Linked DNA regions of Spirosoma rhododendri. The protein of the gene in region 1 interacts with the protein of each later gene in a pairwise test. Links are inferred from orthologs where the notes say so. Each region holds a gene or a part of one and is shown on either strand. Other genes may lie near its edges.

What was found.
Region 2: the proteins of HH216_RS06385 (region 1) and def interact in binary tests that used the Escherichia coli proteins (3 or more experiments, as listed by UniProt). The link is inferred for Spirosoma rhododendri from one-to-one orthologs.

The regions. Positions count from the first base shown.
Region 1 is NZ_CP051677.1:1,582,927-1,592,508, reverse strand. The notes cover bases 3,998-6,921. They hold HH216_RS06385 (aspartate-semialdehyde dehydrogenase), read left to right. Parts: upstream 3,998-4,914; coding sequence 4,915-5,928; downstream 5,929-6,921. Other genes in these bases: HH216_RS06375 (ABC-2 family transporter permease), read left to right, coding at 6,807-6,921; HH216_RS06380 (ABC transporter ATP-binding protein), read left to right, coding at 6,024-6,800; HH216_RS06390 (porin family protein), read left to right, coding at 4,110-4,751. Also shown: 30S ribosomal protein S12 methylthiotransferase RimO, read left to right, coding at 1-978; HH216_RS06410 (hypothetical protein), read left to right, coding at 1,003-1,446; HH216_RS06405 (hypothetical protein), read left to right, coding at 1,425-1,742; bacillithiol biosynthesis cysteine-adding enzyme BshC, read left to right, coding at 1,840-3,390; HH216_RS06395 (5-formyltetrahydrofolate cyclo-ligase), read left to right, coding at 3,387-3,968; more of HH216_RS06375, read left to right, coding at 6,922-8,471; carB (carbamoyl-phosphate synthase large subunit), read left to right, coding at 8,874-9,582.
Region 2 is NZ_CP051677.1:1,276,017-1,285,411, reverse strand. Bases 2,562-5,298 are described here. They hold def (peptide deformylase), read right to left. Parts: upstream 4,348-5,298; coding sequence 3,775-4,347; downstream 2,562-3,774. Other genes in these bases: HH216_RS05040 (nucleotidyltransferase family protein), read right to left, coding at 4,840-5,298; ruvX (Holliday junction resolvase RuvX), read right to left, coding at 4,367-4,789; HH216_RS05055 (3-keto-disaccharide hydrolase), read left to right, coding at 2,869-3,603; HH216_RS05060 (amidohydrolase), read right to left, coding at 2,562-2,727. Also shown: HH216_RS05070 (DUF4301 family protein), read right to left, coding at 1-381; HH216_RS05065 (sugar porter family MFS transporter), read right to left, coding at 484-1,839; more of HH216_RS05060, read right to left, coding at 1,933-2,561; more of HH216_RS05040, read right to left, coding at 5,299-5,472; HH216_RS05035 (Gfo/Idh/MocA family protein), read left to right, coding at 5,517-6,665; HH216_RS05030 (glucosamine-6-phosphate deaminase), read left to right, coding at 6,791-8,764; HH216_RS05025 (hypothetical protein), read left to right, coding at 8,917-9,395. UniProt on the Escherichia coli protein: Removes the formyl group from the N-terminal Met of newly synthesized proteins. Requires at least a dipeptide for an efficient rate of reaction. N-terminal L-methionine is a prerequisite for activity but the enzyme has broad specificity at other positions.

The DNA.
Region 1 (9,582 bases):
ACGAACGAGTTGCCCCGGATGCTGAAAACGCTCCGCGCCGACTACAAGCACGAACTCGTTGGGGAGCGGCTACTGACGACACCGGCGCATTTTGCGTACCTGAAAATTGCGGAAGGCTGCGACCGGCCCTGTTCGTTTTGCGCCATTCCGCTGATGCGCGGGGGACACGTATCGCGTTCGATGGATGAACTGGTGACGGAAGCGAAATCACTGGCCCGACGAGGCACCAAAGAACTGATCCTGATCGCGCAGGACCTGACCTATTACGGGCTCGACATCTACAAAAAGCGCAACCTCGCCGACCTCATCAACCGGCTGGCCGACGTAGAGGGTATCGACTGGATTCGGTTGCAATACGCCTACCCGTCGGGCTTTCCGATGGATGTGCTCGACGTAATGCAGCAGCGCGATAACGTATGCAAGTACCTCGATATGCCTCTGCAAACCGGCTCGACCGAGATGCTGAAACTGATGCGCCGGGGCATAACCCGTGAGCGAACAGAAGAACTGGTCCGGTCGATTCGGGAACGAGTACCCGGCATCACGCTCCGCACAACGCTGATCGTGGGGCACCCCGGCGAAACCGACGCCCTGTTCGACGAAACCTACGAGTTCGTGGAGCGGATGCGATTCGACCGGCTGGGTGTGTTCACCTACTCACACGAAGATCAGACACACTCGTACAGTATGCCCGACGATGTACCTGACGACGTAAAGCAGGAACGCGCCGACGAGCTGATGGAGTTGCAACAGGGTATTTCGAGCGAGTTGAATCAGGAGAAGGTTGGGCAAACTTACAAAGTGCTGTTCGACCGGAAGGAAGGCGGCTACTTCATTGGCCGCACCGAAGCCGATTCGCCCGAAGTCGACAACGAGGTTCTCGTTCCGGCCCAACAGTACGTTCGTCTGGGCGATTTTGCCCACGTCAAGATTGACCGCGCCGAAGAGTTTGATCTGTATGGCACTGTCATTAACTGATGTGAATCAGGCTATCCACACCATATGAAGAGTATTGATGACATATTAGAGCTGGCTGACAAGCGACTGGCAGAGGCAGAATTTCTGGTTGACAAATTTCCGTCAGGAGCTTATTACCTAGCAGGTTACGCGGCAGAACTCACATTAAAAGCTCGTATCTGTAAATTGCTCGACTTTGATAATTTCTATTCCGTCAAACAACCTATCAAACGTGGCAGTGATGCGTTCTTCACCCACGAACTGACGCAGTTACTGACATTGTCAGGCCTACGCAAACGATTGGAAGACGAAATTGATCGGGAGAAAGGTGCTAATTCGGAGTTAGCCATTAATTGGCAACTGATATGCAACTGGAATGAGAGCCGACGATATGACCTTAGTATTGAAAAACCCGAAGCACTTGATTTGTTAAACGCATTGACCAACGACAAAACCGGATTTTTACCATGGATACGAAAAAACTGGTAGAGCGGGTTACGCAGACATTATGCTCTGTGAATCAAGAAGGCAGGAAGTACGAAACAGCTTGGCTAAGCTTCGAGGATGATCTAACCGGGCGAGAGCGTTATGTGCTGAACATCAAGGCAGATTACACTGTGAATTCGTACTATGAGGAGACCCGTTCGCTCACAGAGTTACTTTGGCGAGAGTTAGATAGTGAAAGTTTACGCATGATTGCTCGTATTGCGGTGTACGACTCTCATAACGATATTCATTCCTGGAGCGAAGACATTGTACTGTTTAAATCGCCAGCCGTGTGTTAAGGACGGCAAGCAGCTACAACTTGCAACCCCGAACCCGCAAGTCTCCGAACCTTGCGGGTTTTTCGTTTGTTGGCTTGGGGTAAACCGCTATTTCTGCATGGACTGTCAGTACCTGCCCCTTACCGCAACGGGCCAGCTTTCGTCGCTTTTTCTCGATTACATCGCTCAGAAAGACAGTCTAGCTCCCTTTTACAACCACTTCCCCACGCCTGACGCTTTCCGGCATCAGATCGCCGAAAAGACGTTTGACGAGCAAAAACGGCAGACGCTGGTCGATGCGCTGGAGCGGCAGTACGCAGGCATTGCCAACAAGCCTGACTTTTCGGTACTCCGGCAACCCAACACGTTTACTGTCACGACGGGCCACCAACTGAACATCTTCACCGGGCCGCTGTACATCGTCTATAAACTCGTTACGACGATTAATCTGGCCCGGAAGCTGGCGCAACAATACCCCGACTACCAGTTTGTGCCGGTCTATTGGATGGCGACGGAAGACCACGACTTCCCCGAAATCAACCATTTTTCGCTGTTCGGCAACCAATACGCCTGGCAGACGGAGCAACGCGGGGCGGTGGGGCGTATGAACCCGCAGGAGCTGAAAACGCTGTTCGCGCAGATCCCCGAAAAGCTGCACCTATTCGAGAAAGCGTACCTCAACCACAACACGCTGGCCGATGCAGTGCGCTATTACGTCAACGAACTGTTCGGTGCCGAGGGGCTGATTTGTCTGGATGCCGACGATGCCGCGCTGAAGCGGAAATTTCTGCCCGTCATGCGCGACGATCTGCTCAATCAAACGGCCGGTGGGCTGGTTGAGAAGCAGACCGAGAAACTCGAAGTACTTGGCTATAAAACGGTCATTACCGCCCGGAACATAAACCTGTTTTATCTGGACGATCAGCTACGGGAGCGCATCGAACGCGCCGACGACGGCACTTACCGCGTGTTACACACAAAGCTGCGTTTTTCGGAGGATGAGTTGCTGACGCTATTGAACGAGCACCCCGAACGGTTCAGCCCCAACGTCGTACTGCGCCCGCTGTATCAGGAAACGATTCTGCCGAACCTGGCTTATATCGGCGGCCCTTCAGAAGTGCCGTACTGGTTGCAGCTGAAGCCCGTTTTCGACAAGTACCAGACGGCCTTTCCGATGCTGATGCCACGCAGTTTCGCACTGTACGTGCCGAAAGTCAGTGCCCGGCGGGTGGCCAAACTCGGTTTGACGCCGGAGCAGTTGTTTCAGGACGATCTGGCCCTCAAGCGCGAATTTGTCGATCACCACACCCGGCATAGTCTGTCGTTCGACAATGAAAATAAAGCCGTCAATAAGGGGCTGGATGCGCTGTTGCACAAAGCCATGATGGTCGATCCGACGCTGGAAAAGGCAGTTCTGGCAGAAACGAAGCGATTTGCCAATGCCGTTGTGCGGCTGGAAAAGAAGATGCGCCGGGCGGAAGAGCGTAATCAGGACGTCGGGCTGCGGCAGTTGCAGGCGGTAAAAGCCGAGTTGTTTCCGAACGGCGGGTTGCAGGAGCGTTCCGAAAATTACCTGACGTTCGCTTTGCGCGACGCGTCGTTCCTGAAAAAACTACTCGCCACATTCAACCCGTTCGACTACCGGATGCACATCTGCCTGGAAGCATGAGCCAGACCAAAGCCGAGTTACGGACGGAATTTCTGGCCAAACGCAAGGCTTTATCCGCCGACGAACTAACCCGGCGCAACGACCAGCTTACAGCTCATTTCATCGACTTTTTCACGGAGCAGTCACAAAGCCGCCCACTACGGCTGGTCCATACGTTTCTGCCCATCCGCCGACAAAACGAAGTCGACACCTGGCCAATCATCCGCTGGCTCTGGCAACGCGACGTAGACATTGCGATTTCTGTATCCAACATCACGACGAACCAACTGACCCACTACCCGCTGACGGCCGATACTCCACTGATCGAAAACAAGTGGGGCATCCCGGAGCCAATAAATACCGGCCTGACACCCGTAGAACCGTCTGCTATCGATTTAGTCCTTGTGCCGCTACTGGCCTTCGACCGGCATGGCCACCGCGTCGGCTATGGCAAAGGCTATTACGACCGTTTCCTCGCTGATTGCCGCCCCGACTGCTTAAAAGTCGGCCTTTCGCTGTTCGAGCCAGTCGAGCAAATAGCCGATGTAAACGAAACGGATGTGCCATTGGATGATTGTCTGGCACCAAATAATATGTAGCTGTCTTGTCTTTAATAGTAGAGATGCTTTTTGTTGCATCCAAAGCAAAGACAAGAGATGCCATACGTGATAATTTTCCGGAACGAACTTGTATCACCCTAGCTGATTATTTACTTTTCATGAAACAGCTCAGCGTATTTCATGAAAAAATTACTCTTTGGTATTCTTATCCTTGTCTTCGCGTCAACATTGTCGATAGCACAGATGCGTGTTGGTTTGGTTGGTGGTGGACAGTTGGCAAGCTTGCCTTACAAAACGCCTTACTATACCTTCGACGGCCCAAACACTCTCGCTTTTCACGCCGGCCTAACAGCTGATATCGCAGTAAGTCGTCACTGGTCAATCAGGCCACAGCTTCTTTATTCGGGGAAGGGAGGGCAGTATACATTAAACGGCAACCCGGAAATAGGACCCGTCGTTGAGCGGTCCCATAAGATCAATTACCTGGAAGTACCAGTCCAGCTCGCGTACAGTTTAAAAGCTGGCCCCGGTCGGGCCTTAGTTGGAGCAGGACCGTACATTGGTTATGCACTTAGCGGGAAGGATAATATTATTCTGGATGGTCAGGGAAGCCCAACAGATATTGAATTTGGCTCAGAAACGAATCAGACAAGACGGATCGATTATGGCCTTCGTGTGTCAACCGGTTATGATCTGACGTCGGGACTGGGACTTTCATTCTTTTACGCACGGGGGCTGGCTAATATTGAGAATAGTCGTTCTTATATAAGTAAAAACAAAGTATACGGCGTTTCTATGCACTTTTTGTTTGGTCGCAGGTAGCTAAAATCGTTGTCTTCGATAACGCTTATTTATGTTGTTCATCAAACTCCCTCTATCTCTATTCGCTTCGATAGTCATCTATTTTTTTACCATTTCTACCTAATTTTTGTCAAACTCTTACCGTACTTTTGCGACTCATTTTCAAATAAATATTGAATAAATTATGAAAATCGCAGTCGTGGGGGCTACCGGCCTGGTCGGTGGCGAAATCCTGAAGGTGCTGGCCGAGCGTAACTTCCCCGTGTCCGAACTGATTCCCGTCGCTTCCGAGCGGTCGGTGGGTAAACAGGTTGAGTTCAAGGGTAAACCGTACACGGTCGTCAGCTTCGAAGACGCCATTGCCGCCAAACCCGCTGTTGCGATCTTCTCGGCTGGTGGCAGCACCTCGCTCGAACTGGCCCCCCGCTTTGCCGAAGCCGGTATTTTCGTCGTCGACAATTCGTCGGCCTGGCGGATGGACCCGACCAAAAAACTGGTCGTGCCCGAAATCAACGCCGATACACTAACCGCCGACGATAAAATTATCGCCAACCCCAACTGCTCGACCATTCAGATGGTTGTGCCGCTGAAGCCGTTGCACGATCGCTACAAAATCAAGCGCATCGTGGTATCGACCTATCAGTCGGTGACGGGAACGGGCAAAGCGGCTGTCGATCAGTTATTTGCCGAGCGCAAAGGCGATCAGGACGCGAAAAAGGTGTATCCCCACCCCATCGACCTCAACGTGCTGCCCCACATCGACGTATTCCTCGACAACGGCTACACGAAGGAGGAAATGAAGATGGTCAACGAGACCAAAAAGATCATGGGCGACGACTCGATTCAGGTGACGGCCACGACGGTACGCATCCCGACGATCGGTGGTCACTCGGAGTCGGTGAACATCGAGTTTGAAAACGATTTCGATCTGGCTGAAGTCGTTGAACTGCTCAGCAATGCCGATGGCGTTATCGTACAGGACGATCCGAAGAACTACGTCTACCCAATGCCGCTGACGGCGCACGGTCGTGATGAAGTGTTTGTCGGTCGGATTCGGCGCGACGAAACGCAGCCCAACACGCTAAACATGTGGATCGTGGCCGATAACCTGCGCAAAGGGGCCGCTACCAATGCGGTTCAGATTGCCGAATACCTGATGAAGAACAAGCTGGTTGAAGCAGCCGAAGTAGTTGCCTAACCGCTTATCTAATACGGTTACCGAAAGTCCCGTCTGGCTTGCTGCCCGGCGGGACTTTTTTTGTACCTTTCCTTACACGCTTAGCTTATCCTATTGTGACAACCTCTCCCATTATTGAACTCCGCAATCTTGTCAAATCATACGGCGGGGCACCCGTGCTGAACGGCATCAATCTCAGCGTCGACGCGGGGCAGGTCGTCGGGTATATTGGTCCGAACGGGGCGGGTAAATCGACGACGCTGAAAATTCTGATCGGGATGCTGCCCGACTTCGCTGGTGACGCGACGGTGCTGGGCATGGACGTTCGCACAAACGCGCTCGACATCAAACGGCGCATTGGTTACGTCCCCGAAAATGCGGCCCTCTACGATTCACTGACGCCGATGGAGTACCTGCAATTCGTCGGGCAGCTGTACGAACTCGATCAGGAGCATATCGAACGGAAAGCCCTCGACCTGCTGCGCCTGTTTCAATTATCCGACAACGCCTACGCCCGCATGACGGCCTTCTCGAAAGGGATGCGGCAGAAGGTGCTGCTGATTTCGGGCCTGCTGCATAATCCCGACGTTATTTTTCTGGATGAACCCCTGTCGGGGCTGGACGCTAACGCTGTCGTACTGGTCAAAGAGATTATCCGGCAACTGGCAAACAGCGGCAAGACAATCTTCTACAGTTCGCACATCATGGACGTGGTCGAGAAGATTTCGGACCGGATCATCATCATCAACAAAGGCCAAATTATTGCCGACGGGACGTTTGCCGAATTGCAGCACCAACGCCCGGAATCGCTGGAGCAACTGTTCGCGCAGATGACCGGCAGCGATAGTCAGACCGACGTAGCCGGGGAATTTATCAATACGCTGACCAACTAACCGGCTATGACACCGCTCATTTTGTCGATTCTCGACCGGCTGCAAGGGCTGTTCCGGTGGCTGGGGGCCGATTATTCGCAGTTACGGGCCATCGTGCAGGTCAAGCTGATGATGGACAACCGACGCAACTACACGACGCTGGGCCGCTACGGGCAGCAGAAAAAAGACAGCGACCCGCCGAACAACACGTTCCTGAAGGTACTCGGCTTTTACGCCTTGTTCGGCACGTTACTATCGCTGCAACTGGCGTTCAAAGACCGCGAAAGCTTATTCTTTCCGCTGATTCTCCAGTTTGCTTACGTCATGATTCTGTGCGCCATGACGCTGATTTCCGACTTTTCGTCGATTATCCTAGACTCGTCCGACAATCAGATTATCCTGCCCCGACCCGTTAGCAGTCGCACCCTCTGGCTCGCGCGGATTACACACATTTCGGTCTATCTGTTCGCTATCGCGCTGGCAACGGGCATCGGCAGCATCCTTGTTCTGGGGTATCGGTTCGGGCCGGTCGCCGGGCTGTTGTTTTTGTTTCTTAGTCTGCTGTCGGCCATGCTGATGGTGTTCCTGACCAACCTGCTGTATCTGGGTCTAATGCGGTTTATCAGCGAAGACAAGCTGCGGGAGATCATCAACTACGTGCAGATCGTGATGGCGATTGCATTTTACGGCGGATACCAACTGATTCCGCGCCTGATAAACCGGTCCGACCTGAGCGACGCGCTGGACCGGCAATGGTGGCACTATCTGGTACCGCCGATGTGGATGGCCGGGGCGGTCGATAGTGTACTCCAGCGAACGTTCGACACCGATCACCTGCTACTCATCGCGCTGGCGATTCTGATGCCGGTGGGCGGTATCTGGGTGATGAGCCAGTTTATGACGGGTTCGTTTACTGAGAAATTGAGCAGCCTCGATCAGGACAGCAAATCCGCGCAACCCATCGCGGCTACGGTGGCACAACCCACCCGCCTGCTCGATCAACTGGCCGGGTGGTTCACCGGCTCGCTACTTGAACGGGCTGCATTTGCCTTTGCCTGGCGGATCATGGGCCGCGACCGCAAATTCAAGTTGAAAACTTACCCCCAGCTCGGCTTCGGCTTCGTGTACATCGTCTTTATGTCGGTGCGGGGCGGTGGGTTCAACAATAGCGAATTCTCCACCTTGTTTTCGCTCTACTTCGCGGGGCTGTACGGCATGGTCGCGCAGTATCAGCTATCGGCGTCCGATAGTTTCAAGGCGTCGTGGCTCTACGGTGCCGCCCCCATCCGGCAACCGGGCGACATTCTGACGGGTGCGCTGAAAGCCATCATCGTCAAGCTGGTAACGCCTTTCTACCTGCTGGTGGCGGCTTATCTGCTTGGCAAAAACGGCTTCGATAAAGTAGATGATATAATGCTGGGTTACGCTAACACCATCGTGATGTTGCTGGCGTCGGCCCTGCTGTCGGACCGACGGATGCCATTTTCTGTTCCGGTCGACGCCGTCAACCAAAGCAACACGGGCCGCAGTCTGCTTACACTGGTAGTGTTGACGCTGGTCGGCGGGCTGCATTTCATCTTAACACTTATCCCCTACGGTGTTTGGGGAGGCATCGTGCTTGCCCTTCTCGTCGTCTGGCTCCTGATGCGACAGTATCAGCGCACCAACTGGAATCAGATCGCAATGGCTTGATTGCCTCCGACAGCATCCCTGCTGTCGGGCCGCGATAGCGGCTAACAACGAGTCTTCAGTGGTGTCAGGTCCCCGACCTGACACATTCCGGGCGAAGCTACTGGCTGACGCGAGCGTGTCAGGTCGGGGACCTGACACCACTGCAACTAATTCGCACCAACTTGGCCTACGGCTCGACATCGGACCGCCGAAGCGGCAGGGATGCTATCAGAGACAAGTTCAATGTTAACAATGACATTGATCGACGGGCTTTTCCGTTTGTATCCTTGCCTTTCCCCCCCGTACAATCTACTTTTGCAGGATTTTTAGTCACCCCTCAACGGGTTGGGAATCATCCGCCTGTTGAATGTGATCATTACCGGTGCAGCACTCGGCTGTGCCTTTTCGTTGTCCTGCTGAATAATGCCAAAAAACACCAACATCCGCTCGGTTCTGATTATTGGTTCGGGTCCAATCGTCATCGGTCAGGCCTGTGAGTTCGATTACGCCGGTTCGCAGGCCGCCCGGTCTATCCGCGACGAAGGCATCGAGGTGTCGCTTATCAACTCCAACCCAGCGACGATTATGACTGATCCGATCAACGCGGATTACGTCTACCTAAAGCCACTGGAGAAAAAATCGATTGTCGAGATTCTGGAGAAACACCGGGAAATGGGGCGGCCCATCGACGCGGTTCTGCCAACAATGGGCGGTCAGACAGCCCTCAACCTTGCCATCGACTGCGACAAAGCGGGTATCTGGACGAAGTACGACGTGAAAATTATCGGCGTCGACATCAAAGCCATCGAGACGACTGAAGACCGGGAGAAGTTCCGCCTGCTGATGCTTGAGCTTGGTGCCGGTGTCTGCAAAGGCCGCACGGCTCGCTCGTTTCTGGAAGGCAAAGAGATCGCGCAGGAAATTGGCTTCCCACTGGTTATCCGTCCGTCGTTCACGCTCGGCGGCACGGGTGGCGGTTTCGTCAACACCCCCGAAGAGTTCGACAAAGCCCTGACCAACGGCCTGCACGCATCGCCGGTACACGAAGTACTGGTCGAGCAGAGCGTGATGGGCTGGAAAGAATATGAGCTGGAGCTGCTGCGCGACAACAACGGCAACTTCGTGATTATCT
Region 2 (9,395 bases), 310 kb from region 1 along the record:
CAGGCTTTTGCCGTCGGCTTGCATGGCTGCTTTCAGATCGTCGTAAAACGCGAAGTCGGGCAGGCGGTCGAAAAAGCCGTCTACTGACTTATCCGATTTGCCGTCGAGGGCCGAGAACAGCGACTTAAACATACGGGTGGCCGCCCCTGACGCTGGTACGAATTTTACCAGATCCCGTTCCGCTGCCGCCTGATCGAACTGGTGCAGATACTGGTTCAGCTTATCCTCGCTGACGCGGATGATACCATCGTCGACGGTGGCGGCCCGGATTACGTTGAGGTAAGGGAAGCCATCAACAAAGTGCTGAATCTGCTGATTGATTTTTTCGAGGGGGATGCCCTGTGTTTCGATCTGGGCGTGGTCTTGTTGGGTAAACGACATAGTGGCTTTACGGAAAAAATAGGAGGGGTGACTCAGATGGCAAGTTGCGGATTTAGGCTACACGACGCAAACGAATCGCGGATAGCTTACTAGCCGGGTAAACTACTTCCAGCGTTCTTCGATGGCTTCGAGACTCATGCCTTTGGTTTCAAATACCAGAAAACGCGTAAACAGCAGGCCAAACAGTACAACGCCCGTGTAGATCATGAAAATACCCCCGTTGTTGCCCAGCGAGGTCGCGGCCATGATCGGGAAGGTGAAGCTGACCCAGAAATCGAAGAACCAGTGGTAGAAGCTGCCCATGCTGGTGGCAAATCCGCGAATACGCAGTGGGTATACTTCGGCAATCAGCAGCCAGCCCATTGGCCCCAGACTGATCGCGAAGAACATAATGTACACGTAAACCCCACCAACCGACAGGAGTTTGAGCAGGTCGGGACTGATTGATTCGCGGAAAAAGAACGCGGCTGCAATAGTCGCCAGCGAAATCGCCGTACCCGTCAGGCCGACGTACAGAATGGGTTTACGCCCCCACTGATCGAGGAAACGAACGGCAATCAGGGTGCTGATCGTGTTGACGACCCCAACCCCGACCGTAGCCATAATCGAGGTGGTGCTGGAGCCAAAACCCGCCATGCCGAAGATGCGCGTCGAATAATAAATGACGGCGTTGATACCCGAAAACTGCTGGATGAAGAAGATTCCTATGCCGATCAGTAGCGGAATGCGAAGCCGGGCCGAGAACAGTTCGCGCCAGTCGGCTTTCCGATTCCGTTCGTCGCTCATGGCTTGCTCGATCTGGCCCAGTTCGCGGTCGACAGCTTCGGTTTCGTGGAGTCGCAACAGTACCGTCCGTGCATCCTGTGTGCGGCCTTTACTAAGTAGCCAGCGCGGACTTTCGGGCACGAAAAACATGCCGATCAGCAGCAGTGCCGCCGGAATGAACCCCGCCCAGAACATAAGCCGCCAGCTATTTTCATATCCGGCGAAGGCATAGCCGCAGAGGTACGAAATGAGAATGCCGAGTGTAATGGCCAACTGGAAGAATGTTACCAGCCGCCCCCGGATATTACTGGGCGCGATTTCGGCGAGGTAAAGCGGTACCGAAAACGACACGATACCGATGGCCAGCCCCAGAAAAAGCCGACCGGCGATAAGCATACCCGGCGAGGTTGCCAGCGCTGCAATGCCTGAGCCAACTACGAAAATGATAGCCGCCAGGATGTTGATGCGTTTGCGACCCAGCCCATCGGCCAGCCGACCGCTGAGCAGCGAACCGGCCATGCCCCCGGCCAGTACCGCCCCGACGACCCAGCCTTCGGCCGTTTCGGAGAGGTTCCATTCCTGTTTGATGAAGGGGAGCGCAACGTTGATAACGCCGGTATCGAAACCGAAGAGTAGGCCACCCGTGGCCGCTATGGCCGCGATGACGTACGTAAGCAGGAGTTTCCTGTCCATTGTAGCAAGTAGAAAGGGTTCATAGGTTATGTGCCTAAAGGCCGGGCAAAGATAGCCGAATGCCGGGCCGTCGCAAGCCTACAAACTCGCTTCCTACAGCAACGTAAACGCGTCGGCGTCGAGGTTGGCGGGGAACGCCTGCCGGAACGCTTGCAGCTCGTCGAGCGACAGGGTTTGCTGGTGTGCCACGGTTTCGTCGGCCTGCCGAAACAGCACCTCGCCTTTGAAGTTAATCAGGGCTGAATCGCCCGAGTAAGGGTGACCGTTACCGTCGATACCCACCCGGTTGACACCCGCCACATAGCATAGGTTTTCGATGGCGCGGGCCTGCAAGAGCACGTTCCAGGCATTGCGCCGGGCAGCGGGCCAGTTGGCCACGTACAGCAGCAGGTCGTAGGCAAACGGCTCGGCGGTATCGCTGACGTTGCGGCTGAACACCGGAAAACGCAGGTCGTAGCAGATCAGCGGGCAGATGCGCCAGCCTTTCCACGTTTTGACGATGCGCCGTTGCCCGGCGGTGTAAATACCGTCTTCGCCCGCCATCCGAAACAGGTGTCGTTTGTCGTATACGTCGTATTGTCCGTCGGGCTGCATCCAGATTAGTCGGTTGGCGTACTGCGGTCCGGCTGGGCCATTCTCCCGCACCACGTAACTACCCGTCACAACGGCTCCCGTCTGCGCGGCTATCTGCTTCAGCCAGCGCAGGGTGGTCAGGTTAGCGGGTTCGGCTACGGTGGGGGCATCCATCGTAAAGCCGGTCGTGAACATTTCGGGCAATACGATCAGGTCGGTGGGCTGCGGCAGGGCGGCAATCTGCTCCTCCAGCATAGCGCGGTTGGCCACGGGATCGTGCCAGTAGAGTTCGGTTTGCAGGAGGGTGATGTTCATAGCAGACTGTTTCAACAAAAATAAGTGACCAGCAAACAGCAGGATGCTGTTTGAGACAAAGAAACACGACAATGAATAGCAGTAGAAACCGATAATCCAGCGTTTACTTCTACAATACGTTACTCATTTTTATCAAACTCAATGTTTAGTCGATTCGCTGCCGTTTGCCTACTCACTTGCTCTGCCCTGATCAACACCTACGCGCAAGCACCCAATACCCTGTCGGCATCCGAGAAGAAAGCGGGCTGGCAATTGCTCTTCGATGGGCGCGACCTGAAAGGCTGGCACCGCTACAACGGCAAAGGCACACCCACATCCTGGAAAGTGGAACAAGGGGCACTGCATCTCGACGTACCCAAAACGCCGGCGGCTACAGCCCGCGACGCCGGTGACCTGGTAACGGACACCCCCATCGCTGGTGATTTTGCGTTCAAAGCAGAATTTAAACTCGAACGATACACGAATAGCGGGGTATTTTTCTTCGTGCAGGAAAGCGCGAAGTATCCGAAGATTTTCGACACAGGGCTGGAAGCGCAGATTGGCGACGACGACCTCTACCAGCGCGACGTGAAACTGCCGCACCCGCACAACTCCGGCGATTTTTTCAGCATTGCCGATGCGCGTATCAAAGAGCCGAAGCCGCTTGGCGAATGGAATCAACTGGACGTGACGATGCGCAAAAACAAGCTGGTCGTGATGATAAACGGCTTTACCGTGCAGGAACACGACCTGACGAGTGCCGACTGGAAGCAGCGTATGGCCGCCAGTAAACTCAGCAAAGCCCCCATCGCCAGCGGCAAATTCAGCGGTCGCATCGGCTTGCAGGATTGGAATACGGGCGTCTGGTTCCGTAACATCAAAGTGCGGTCGTTGTAGAGACGCGACCAAATCGGCGACCGTCGTGGTGCCGCAGACAATCGAATGAATGTGTAGCCTGGACGTCCACGTCCGGGTGCCCGTCAGGGCAACTGCGTAAGGCGGCAGCTTTGTTGGTCGCTACGCGCCCACCCAGACGCGGACGTCCAGGCTACACCGGTCCAAGTTACCTCACTTCGGAAACTTCATCCGGTACTCGGCGTCGGTTTTGCCTTTGGTGATGTCAGACAGCTTTTTCTTGATAAGCTGACGGCGCAGGGTGGGTAGGTAATCGGTGAATAGCTTGCCGTCGAGGTGGTCGTATTCGTGCTGAATGATACGCGCGGCCATACCGTCGAACTCCTCTTCGTGTTCGTTCCAATCCGTGTCGAAATAGCGCACGACCACGATTTCAGGACGGAAAATTTCGCCCCGGATGCCGGGAATGCTCAGGCACCCTTCTTCAAAACCCCAGTCATCGCCCGCTTCTTCGATGATTTCGGGATTGACGAACACCTTCTTGAAACCGACCAGTGACTGGTCGATGTCTTCTTCTTTTTCGTCTTCGTTGAACGGCTGCCCGTCGACCACGAACATACGGACGCTCTGCCCAATCTGCGGAGCCGCCAGCCCAACGCCCGACGCTTTATACATGGTTTCGAACATATCCTCGCTCAACTTTTTCACGTCGATTGAGCCGGGTTCGATTTCTTTTGCCCGCTTCCGCAATACCGGATCGCCGTAGGCAATTATGGGGAGAATCATGATCTACTAACTAATTTTTTCAGGTTCTTGGCCGGCTACTTTCCATGTACGATTGCAGGATAATCGCGGCACTGACCTTGTCGATATTACCCTTGTCGCGCCGGTCTTTCTTGGTACTGCCGCTGGCAATCATCGCCTGCAACGCCATCACCGACGTAAACCGCTCGTCGTGCCAGTGTACTGGAATGGCGGGCAGTGTCTTTTGCAGCAACTCGACAAACCGCCGGACGCGGGGCGTATTGTCGGTATCGGTACCGTCGAGCCGCTTGGGCAACCCCACGATAAAAGCCTCGACCGGTTCGCGCTCCACGTAGGCTTTCAGGTAGGCCAGCAACTGATGCGACGGCACCGTCTCCAGCGCCGACGCGATTAGCTGAAGCGGGTCCGTAACGGCGATGCCGGTGCGTTTGGTGCCGAAGTCGATTGCAAGGAGTCGGGCCATAGGGGGGCAAAGGTACGAAGGATCGGGCTGTTTTGGGTACATCAACTGGCTTACTGACTTGCCTGTTGCGCCTGCCAGTGACGCAGGTCGGCGGGGGTGTCGAGATCGATGCCGGCCAGCGAAAACGGAACGCTGGTGCAGTCAGACGCATATTGCTGAATGAGTTTCCGGGCACCGGTATCGCCGGTCAGGCCCAGAAATTCGCGCCGGTAGTGGGTGTCAAACAGGGCCGGTACGCCCAGCACCCCGTCGGGTTCGGCGTAACGGCTGGCGATGATCCCCCGGCCGGTGTGATTGCGGGTGTCGATAAGTTGCTGGAGCAGCGTCGACGTTACGTAGGGCTGATCGGTCAGCATCACCAGAAACGCGTCGGTCGTTTCCCAGTCGATTGCCCGCAGGCCCACCCGTAGCGACGACGCCATTCCCTCCGACCAGGCCGAGTTTACGACGGTCGTTACGGATAGTCCAGCCAGTTCGTTGCTAATCCGGTCCTGACTGGCACCCAGCACCACCACGACCGGCCCCGCCTGTAACGCCAATGCCTGCTGCGCCATGCGCCGGACCAGCGTTTCGCCGTCAGCCAGAATAAGTTGTTTTGGCTGGCCCAGCCGGGTCGAACCACCAGCCGCCAGTATAATCGTCGCAATTGCCATCTGTACACCTTCCCTCTTATTGACCAACATAAACGGCGAACCGGAAGTTGTTTCTACGAACAAAAAAGGACGTTATGGAACACGAAGGACTCGATCATAAGGTAATTGGCATTGGCGTAATCGGTATGGGCGGTTTCGGTTTGTTTGCCGTGCAGCAGTTTCTGCAAACTCCTAACACGCGGCTGGTGGCCATTGCTGGCTCGAAGCGGGAAGAAGCCATCGCGACGGCTAAACGCTTTGGAGCCGAGCAACTGGAAACGCTGGAGCAGTTAGTCAATCACCCCGACGTCGACCTGATCTACATCGCAACCCCGCCGTTTCTGCACTACGAGCAAAGCAAACTGGCCCTGAACGCGGGTAAACACGTAATCTGCGAGAAGCCACTGGCGATGAACCCCGAGCAGGGCCGCGAAATGCTTGAACTGGCTGCCAGCAAGGGGCTGCTGATGGTAACGAACCTGATGCAACGCTACAACCCAATGTTTGCGCGGGTAAAACACCTGATCGACAAAAAGCTGCTGGGCGAATTTCTGCACGGCTATTTCGAAAACTACGCGGGCGATGAAGGACTGTCACCCGAACACTGGTTCTGGGATCGCAGCAAGTCGGGCGGTATTTTCATCGAGCACGGCGTTCACTTCTTCGATATGTTCGCGGGCTGGCTCGGCAAGGGTACCGTCGTTTCCGCGCAGATCGTAAAACGGCCGGATAGCAACGACATTGAAGATCAGGTGCAGGCTACCGTTGAATATGGTGACGACGAAACTGGCAAGAAGCTTGTCAATTTCTACCACGGCTTTACACAGACGGGGCGCATGGACCGGCAGGAGATGAGGTTACTATTCGAACGGGGCGACATCACGCTGTACGAATGGGTGCCGACTCGCATGGTGATGCGCTGCGTCGCCGACGAAGAAACGACCCGCGCCCTGATGGACCTTTTCCCCGGCGCGCAACTCAATGTAACGGCCAACATCGGCGGGTCCGACCGGACGCTGAAAGGGCGGCACAAGACCTTCGACGCGTACCAGCAGATCGAACTGAAGGCCGGTTTTGGCGACGAGAAGCAACACATCTACAGCGAACTGCTGCGGCTGATGTTCCGTGATCAGGCAAGCGCGATTCATTACCCAAACACGCACCGGATTGTCGCGGAAAGCAACGGGCTGGAGTCACTGGTTACCGCCACCGAGGCTGATTCGCTGGCTCGACAGGGGCACTAACCGGGCGTAACGGCTCAATTGATAAAAAATTTTAAAAATATGCCTGTCTCTGTGGGCATTGGCTGGATAGTGCCCCGATTTTTTGCCAACTTTGCCGCTTCACATAACGCTGTACACAACCGAATATGACTACGGAGTCTCTGGTACTCAACGGTTCCGATGGGCAGGTAGCTGGGTATCCGCCTGCGGGAGGGCCAATTCAGTCGGCTATTACCTACGAAAAAATTCCGACCCATATCTACGCTGACGCGAAGAACGCCAGCCGGGCCGTAGCACACGAAATTGCCGAGTTGATTCGGTCGAAACAGCGCGAAGGCAAGCAGGCAGTGCTGGGTCTGGCGACGGGTTCGTCGCCCAAGACGGTTTACGCCGAGCTGGTCCGGATGCACCGCGAAGAAGGGCTGAGTTTCCAGAACGTTGTTTCGTTCAACCTGGACGAATACTACCCGATGGAACCCGATTCCGTGCAGAGTTACTGGCGGTTTATGCGGGAGCAGCTTTTTGATCTCGTCGACATTCCGACTGGCAACTACCACGTTCCCGACGGTACCGTTCGTACCGACGAAGTTGCTGAGTTTTCAAAGCAGTACGAAGCCAAGATCGAAGCCGCTGGCGGACTCGATTTTCAGTTGCTGGGTATTGGCGGTAACGGCCACATCGGTTTCAACGAACCGGGGTCGCTGATTAACTCGCACACCCGCCTGATGATGCTCGACAACTCGACGCGGGCCGCTGCATCGAGTGACTTCGGCGGGCTGCCGAAAACGCCACGCAAAGCGATCACGATGGGCGTTGCCAGCATTCTGAATGCCAAGCGTGTTGTGCTGATGGCCTGGGGTGAGCGCAAAGCTCCCGTTATTCAGGAAGCGCTGGAAGGTGTCGTCACGGAACTGAACCCGGCGTCGTACCTGCAAACGCACCCCAACGCGCTATTCGTAATCGACGAGGCCGCTGCGTCGCAGCTGACGCGGATGAAAGCGCCGTGGCTGGTTGATTCGGTGGTGTGGGACAACAGCATGAAGAAGAAGGCCGTGACCTACCTGTCGCTGGCCCTCAACAAACCCATTCTGAAGCTGACCGACCGCGACTACAACGACAACGGCATGAGCGATCTGCTCGCGCTGTCGGGGCAGGCGTACGACATCAACATCGACGTGTTCAACCAGCTTCAGCACACGATCACGGGCTGGCCCGGTGGCAAACCAAATGCCGACGATACCAACCGCCCCGAACGGGCAAAACCAGCCCACAAACGCTGCCTGATTTTCAGCCCTCACCCCGACGATGACATCATCTCGATGGGCGGCACATTCCAGCGCTTGGTCGACCAGGGGCACGATGTACACGTGGGCTACCAGACGTCGGGCAACATTGCCGTGGCCGACGATGAAGCCCTGCGTTTTGCCGATTTCGTAGTCGATTTCAACAGCAAATTCGGCATCGACAGCCCTGAGGCTTCGCGCATTTTTGAAGATGCCGCCGAGTTTCTGCGCGACAAGAAAGATTCTGAAGTCGATACGCCCGAAGTACGGTACATCAAAGGGCTGATTCGTATGGGCGAAGCCAAAGCGACTTGCCGGTTTGTCGGTATCCCCATCGAGAACGCGCACTTCATGAATATGCCGTTCTACGAAACCGGTACGGTGGCGAAAAAGCCGCTGGGCGAAGCCGACGTGCAGATCGTGATGGATTTGATCGAAGAAATCAAGCCGCAGCAGATTTACGCAGCCGGTGATCTGGCCGATCCGCACGGAACGCACAAGGTTTGTCTGGATGCGGTGATGGAAGCCGTTCGGCGGTTGAAAGACAAGGATTTCATGCAGGATTGCTGGGTGTGGCTCTACCGGGGTGCCTGGGCAGAGTGGGACATCCACGAAATTGAAATGGCCGTGCCGATGTCGCCCGATCAGGTGATGAAGAAGCGGCTTGGTATCTTCAAGCACCAGTCGCAGAAAGATGGCGTGGTGTATCAGGGTACCGACGCCCGCGAATTCTGGCAACGGGCCGAAGAGCGCAACCGGGGCACGGCCGCGCTCTACAACCGGCTTGGTTTGGCCGAATACGAAGCGATGGAAGCCTACGTGCGCTGGAAATACTAAGCTAGTGTATACCAACGGAGGGCTGAAGCGCGCCACCATGGCGCGTTTCAGCCCTTTTTTATGTTATAAATTAAACCGAAAGCGTAGAAATATATAATAGTTGTATTATAATTGCTCTCATACCAGCCTGTAACACACAAGACAGCCCTGCAATGACGAGTAAACATAAACAGCGCACGACCCGGCTTTTTGCCGTACACGAGTTCGCGCGCAACCACTTCACCAAGTCAGACTGGTTCCGCGTGGCCCACCTGACCGATACCGTTGAGTTGCTCGAAGATCACCCGCGTCTGCTCAAAAGCCTCGACTTCCACGATGACGATTACGACGGCAACAGCCTGCAAGTGCTCTCGAAAATTGTGAACGTCGGGGCCGCGAACCTGGCGGAGCTGGAGCGGTACGTCGAGGAGCAGAAAATCCGGACAAATTACCCGCAGCCCGTTGAAGCGCGGTTTGTCTCGACGGCGTCGGGGCGATTGCCGGAGCGTATCGTTACGTTTGCGCCCGATGTGTTTCAGATTCCCGACAAAACCGTCGAGCCCAACGTACTGTCGGTAATGATGCCGTTTGAAAGCCGGTTTGCCGGTACGTACAACGCCATTCGGAACGTCTGCAACAAGCTCGGTATTGA